Synechococcus elongatus PCC 6301: one gene and its partner. The protein of the gene in region 1 binds, or shares a complex with, the protein of each later gene. Links are inferred from orthologs where the notes say so. Each region holds a gene or a part of one and is shown in the gene's direction. Other genes may lie near its edges.

Region 1 (2,970 bases):
GCGCGTGGTCAGAATCGCCATTGCTTTGCGCGGATCGGCCAAGAGCGATCGCCCTTGTTCGAGCGATGTTTCTAGCAGGCGAGCCGCCGGTCCCCAGTCATCAAGACTGAGGCCAACACTAAAGACCGCCGCAGATAAAGCAGGTAAAAACGGCCCTAAATTCCGACCAAACTCTGAATCGGCGATCGCCCCTCGAAAGCGCCGCAGATACCAATCCAAACTCTCAGGAACGCCCCAAAGGCGCAGTAGTTCTGGACTAGAGAGGCCATCAAGGCAAATCCGGTCGTAGCCTTGCTCGAGCCAACGCCGCAATTCCGTCAGCAGTAATAAAGGCTCAAAGCCCGGCAACAGGGCCAGCTCAGAACTGTAAATGTTGCGGAGGAAGGGTGTCTTCAGATACTGACCTTCAAGGGCTTGTAATTCTTCCCATCCCTTGCCGATCGCTACCGTAGACGGAATTCGTACCGCCTCCAAGTTGGGCGAGATCACGGTCGGTGTTGCCACCAAATCTTTGTCCAGCAACATATCTGGCGACGGATCACTGCCCAAACTCAGCACCAAGGTCCGAGCACCGCTGGCAGCCGACTGACGAGCAAGGGCGATCGCAGCCGTTGTTCGACCACTACCGCCCTTACCCAGGAACGAAAGAATTTGAGTCATGCTGGCCCGCTGAGACCCCGCACCTTAGCCCCTAGGCTTCGAGTTGAACTTCGTCTTCAAAGAACCAAGTGCTGAAGTCGTTGCCAAACTGGACAATGACGCCCAGACCTTTGCCATCGACAATCTTGAACGCCTTGATCACGCCGACCGGAGATTGTTGCAAACGGCTCACCAATTCTGCAGGCACGCGATCGCGGATGCGGCGAACCCGAACTTTTTGTCCAATCTCCATGATTGAGTCGTCTGTACATAGGCCGCTTTTCAGTCTATCAGCCTGTTTCCCCCGACACCGCTGGTTGCGAAGACGGACCCTCCGCCCTAGGCCAAGCGATCGCAGCCCTTGGTCCAAATCGTAGAGTGGAGAGAAGTTGCTGCTCTAGTCGGACCCCATGCTTGCCAAGCGCATTTTGCCCTGCCTCGATGTCAAAGCGGGGCGTGTTGTCAAAGGGGTCAACTTTGTTGATTTGCGCGATGCGGGTGATCCGGTTGAACTCGCGCAGGCCTACGATGCAGCCGGTGCCGATGAGCTGGTCTTCCTCGATATCGCGGCTACCCATGAAGAGCGTCAGATCTTGGTGGATGTGGTCTATCGGACTGCCGAGCAAGTCTTCATTCCGCTGACCGTGAGCGGCGGCATTAATGACCTTGAGACGATCCGACAATTGCCACGGGCTGGAGCCGATAAGGTCAGCATTAACTCTGCTGCTGCGCGTGACCCCGATCTGATTCGTCGTGCCAGCGATCGCTTCGGGAGTCAGTGCATTGTGGTGGCGATCGATGCCCGTCGTCGCACAGATCCCGACAATCCGGGTTGGGATGTCTATGTGCGCGGTGGCCGCGAAAACACTGGGATTGATGCCCTGACTTGGGCAGAAACCGTCGCCCGTAACGGCGCGGGCGAGTTGCTGGTCACAAGCATGGATGCCGATGGTACTCAGGCAGGCTACGACTTGGAGCTGACCCGTGCGATCGCCGATCGCGTTGAAATTCCCGTGATTGCCTCCGGCGGTGCAGGCACCTGCGAAGACATTGCTGAAGCCTTTCGCACCGGGCACGCCGAAGCAGCACTGCTAGCCTCGCTCCTACACTACGGCCAGCTCACCATCGCTGAAATCAAAGACCACCTGCGATCGGCGCAAATCCCCACAAGACCTTAAGAAAGAGCAGGTGCAGGGACTAAACCTGGGAAAAACTTTACAATAGTTAACAGCGCCCCCAAATCCCCTTGACCCCTGTGGCCGAATGTTCTTGATCCTGCTAGTCGTCGTAGCCCTTGTGCTTTGGGCCTTGCAGCTAATGCGGCAAGCGATCGACCGTCGTGAGTTCTCACTAATGTTGGCAGGATTCCTGGTCTCTTCGGCTGCGGCTGCCCTAGTGGCGGTCTACATGCTGACGAACAGCTACATGGGGTATCTCGGCTACTCGGGACAGCAAGCGATCGCTCCCGACTGGGGCGAGGAATCTCTGGGTTGGCTGATGGAACTGAATCAACCGACCAATGCTGGCCCTGCTCAGGCGAATGCTTGGGCTGAGATGTTGTTAAGCACGGCTGAGTAGCGGTCCAGTCATTCAACTGAATCCACCCGCTAGCCCTGACTTTGCGCAGTGAATGGATTGGGGCGGCTCACGGATTAGTCTGCCCTGGTTAGCTGCCAACTCGAGGTCAGTAGCAGTCTGTCTCACGCAGAGCGATCGCTTCTGTTGACCAGTGACTCACCCAAAAAACCTTGGCGGGGGGCGATCGCCTATCCAGCTCGAGCCCGCTCATTGCTTAGTCCAGCGCAATCTTCAGTCGCTGTTGCTTATGGAAATCGGAGTCAAGCAACATCTGACCACCATAAAAAAGGCCGCGATAGCGGCCCTAGGGAAGTGATTTCAGCACTCTCTCAAATGGTTAGAGGCTCTGAAAATCTAGAAGTTTTGCGGACCGGTATAACCCGACAGTTTCGCCAGTTCTTGGAGGGGCCGCGTACCGGAATACTGTTTCCCATTAATTTCCCAAGTTGGGAACCCTTGAATGCCAGCTTGCTGACACAGTTGGGGGCGAGCATTGCGACCTTGGGGATCACATTCCACAACATCCAGTTTTTGAACCGCTTGTTGACCAAACAGTTCTTTTTGGTCGTGACAGTGAGGGCACCAGTAAGCGCTGTACATCTTGGCGCCTGTCTTGGTCAGGTATTCAGCTAAGGACACCGCAGCTGGCTTGGAAACATTGACGATTGGCGGGCCGGTCTGACCTTGATCGGCCAAGGCCGGATTCTCACTGCCACCGGCATAGATTCCTAGCAGGGTCACTAACACAGCAAT
Region 2 (2,959 bases), 480 kb from region 1 along the record:
GGGATAGCATCATTGGGTTTGACCAACGAGCCAGTCTGTAGCGTCGACCAGAAATTTTCCAAACTAGGCGCACGCTCATTGCCTTGCTCATCGCGGGGCGCGTATAACGCCACATTGGCGACATAGACCTTGCCATCACTCTGTAAGCGCATCAGGAGCGATCGCGTATTGGATGAAGGGGTCAGCGGCCCAACCGGAATCGGCAGATTGACCAGCAGTTGGGGCGATCGCGGGGGAATGACGATCGACTCTGGCAACACGCCTTGGCGATTGCCCCGCAGCACATCATTAACGACGCGACTACCCGGCCCCGAAAACACACTGCCGCGAGCGTCTTCTAAGTAGGAATTGAGGGGCAGAAACAGGGCGTCGGGGCGGGTGAGGTAGGTGGCACCATTCAGCACCTGCACCGTCACTGGGCGATCGCTGGGGTTATAGAGCACCACACCCTGAAACATGGTCCGCACCTGTTCGGGGGTTGCCGCTCGGGAAATGTGGTGTGTGAAAATATCAAAACGACCCTCGAAGGCATAGCCTAAGTGGGCGCTTGCATTGGCCATCCCCTCGGGCGGCAGGGTCGACAGCAAAATACCTTCGCCTGAGACAATTTCGGGATTATTGCTGTTAAAAACAGGAATCGAATCAAGGCGGCCCGGTAGGGGGCGAATATCTTGAGACTGGCTGATTTCCGGCTCCAGCGCCGGCGGCAAGCTAGGGCTGAGAGTGGGGCGTAACGGTCGGAGCGATCGCGGCCGCGGGGGGGATGTCAGTGGGTTGGGCGTGAAGCCGGGCAGCGGTTCTGCTGCCGACCCTGGTGCAGGCACTTGACTGGAATAGCGTTCTGTCAGCCCTTCGATTGAAGCGGGAAGGACGAACGCCGGTGGCACAGGGAGAAACGGCAGCAGCATAAAGGCGAAAAACTGCGGACTACGCAGGTCGGAGGCGGCGGTACAACAGAGGCTCTAACCAGCGGTGAGCGATGCGTAAACAGCAGAAATTGCCACCAAAGCTAAAACTCTAGGCGATTACCGTCCGGGGAGCAAGCCTCAATGCGGCTGGCTCGCGCTGACTCTTAAGATAAAAAGTAGTTCCGTTTCCTTTGAGCTTCAGCGTCATGGCCTCCACCCCTCAAATTGCCGTGGTTGACTATGACATGGGCAACCTGCACTCCGCCTGCAAGGGCCTAGAAGCTGCTGGGGCCAATCCGATCGTGACGGCTGATCCGGCCACAATTCTGGCGGCGGATGGTGTCTTACTGCCAGGGGTTGGCGCTTTTGATCCAGCCATGGACCACCTGCGCGATCGCCAGTTGATTGAACCGCTGCACCAGGCTGCAACCAGTGGCAAGCCTTTTTTGGGAATCTGTTTGGGTCTGCAACTGTTGTTTGAAGCCAGTGAAGAAGGACAGTCGGCCGGACTAGGGATCTTGCCCGGTCGGGTTCAACGCTTTCGCAGTGAGCCTGGGCTAGTCATTCCTCATATGGGCTGGAATCAACTCCAACTGCAGCAGCCCGATTGCCCCCTGTGGCAAAATCTTGGCGCTGATCCTTGGTTCTACTTCGTCCATACCTACTACGTAGTCCCGAGTGAACCGACCCTGACAGCCGCGACAGTTCAGCATGGTTCACAACCAGTCACCGCCGCGATCGCCCGCGATCGCCTCTGGGCTGTGCAATTCCACCCCGAAAAATCAGCGAAGGCTGGCTTGCAACTGCTGGCTAATTTTGTCACCCAAGTTGCAGCGGCTCAGCTTCAAACAGTGGCATGAGCATCCGTCTTTCGGGCCGGCGATCGCTGCAAACCCCTGCAGGTTTGGGAACCCGACCGACCCCTTCCCGGGTACGCAACGCTATCTTCAACGTCTGGCAATTTGCAGTTCCTGACTGCCGTTGGCTCGATCTCTGTGCCGGCAGCGGCGCTATGGGTGGCGAGGCACTCCTCCGAGGGGCCAGCGTGGTGTGGGGCATTGAGCAGTCTGCCCAGGCCTGTCGGGCGATCGCCCAGAACTGGCAGAAATTACAGGCGCCTGATCAAGAAGTACGGCTGTTAAAAGGGGAGATCTGTCGCCTGCTGGCTAGTCTGGATGCCCCAGCCTTTGACTTGATTTACTTCGACCCGCCCTACGACGGTGATCTGTACGAACCCGTCCTGGCTCTCTTAGCGGAGCGATCGCTCTTGCACGAGCAGGGAGAGATTGCTGTTGAGCATCGTCCCGATCGGGCGATCGCCCTTCCTCCCAATTTTGAACTCAAGCAATGCCGTCGCTACGGCAGTACGGCAGTCAGCCTGATCACTTGGGCTGTTCCCCAGAAGGACTAAAACTTTCCATCGGTCAATCAGGCCGATTGTCAATGGTCTAGAAAAACAGAACCGCAGCAAACCAATCGGCTGACTGCGGTTGAGTGATTGAGAGCAACAACTGCGGCTGATTAGGCGCCGAGTTGGTTGCCGCGACGATATTGCAGGTAGGCTGCCATAAACAAGCCCGCCGAGGTAATCGGGATTAGGCCCAAGAACGATACCGCAGAGCAAGGGCTCGATCATGATTGGCTGCCTCTTGGAAATACAGGGTGCTTAAGCAGTGTAGCGATTGAGCTAGCTCCCCGAAAAGCCCAAGGCAAGGGGCGATTGCTGCTGCTACCCCTCTAATTGTAAAGGTGTATGATCCTTCTGAGACACGTCCTGCAAACGACTGACAGTCTCAGTCCCGCGATCGCGAGCGCTGTGGAACAATCTCTTTCCAAATCGATTGAATCTCGCGCCGCTCAGACCTTGGGCTGGCTCCTGGCAACTGCTGTCATGGTTGCGATCGGCCTAGTGGTCACGCTTATTCGTCCTGCCGATCCCTACGTCAGCACGGTGCTAAACCTGCCGGGCAATGCTGAGCGCGGCCAGGCAATCTTTCAAATCAACTGTGCCGGCTGCCATGGGCCTGAAGGACGGGGTTTGGTTGGACCGG

The links.
Region 2: the proteins of hisF (region 1) and hisH are in contact, whole or in part, in a crystal structure (PDB 6RU0), measured with the Thermotoga maritima proteins. The link is inferred for Synechococcus elongatus PCC 6301 from one-to-one orthologs. Residues at the interface, in WP_004080486.1 of Thermotoga maritima: Met1, Leu2, Ala3, Arg5, Ser40, Glu41, Asp45, Glu46, Ala70, Glu71, Ile73, Asp74, Ile75, Pro76, Phe77, Asp98, Lys99, Ser122, Gln123, Glu161, Thr195, Leu196, Asn247, Arg249, Glu251; in WP_004080484.1 of Thermotoga maritima: Asn15, Arg18, Arg22, Arg117, Leu118, Pro119, His120, Met121, Gly122, Trp123, Asn124, Asn134, Gly135, Tyr136, Tyr138, Val140, Tyr158, Glu180, Lys181, Ser182, Ser183, Lys184, Ile185.

What each region holds. Positions count from the first base shown.
Region 1 is NC_006576.1:2,147,963-2,150,932, reverse strand. Bases 33-2,933 are described here. They hold hisF (imidazole glycerol phosphate synthase subunit HisF), read left to right. Parts: upstream 33-1,049; coding sequence 1,050-1,817; downstream 1,818-2,933. Other genes in these bases: SYC_RS10670 (vitamin K epoxide reductase family protein), read right to left, coding at 2,572-2,933; SYC_RS10675 (hypothetical protein), read left to right, coding at 1,903-2,217; SYC_RS10685 (cytochrome b6f subunit PetP), read right to left, coding at 692-892; SYC_RS10690 (Get3/ArsA fold putative tail anchor-mediating ATPase NosAFP), read right to left, coding at 33-660. Also shown: more of SYC_RS10690, read right to left, coding at 1-32; more of SYC_RS10670, read right to left, coding at 2,934-2,970.
Region 2 is NC_006576.1:2,627,779-2,630,737, reverse strand. The notes cover bases 52-2,941. They hold hisH (imidazole glycerol phosphate synthase subunit HisH), read left to right. Parts: upstream 52-1,114; coding sequence 1,115-1,768; downstream 1,769-2,941. Other genes in these bases: SYC_RS12990 (c-type cytochrome), read left to right, coding at 2,662-2,941; rsmD (16S rRNA (guanine(966)-N(2))-methyltransferase RsmD), read left to right, coding at 1,765-2,319; SYC_RS13010 (DUF3370 domain-containing protein), read right to left, coding at 52-908. Outside these bases: more of SYC_RS13010, read right to left, coding at 1-51; more of SYC_RS12990, read left to right, coding at 2,942-2,959. UniProt on the Escherichia coli protein: IGPS catalyzes the conversion of PRFAR and glutamine to IGP, AICAR and glutamate. The HisH subunit catalyzes the hydrolysis of glutamine to glutamate and ammonia as part of the synthesis of IGP and AICAR.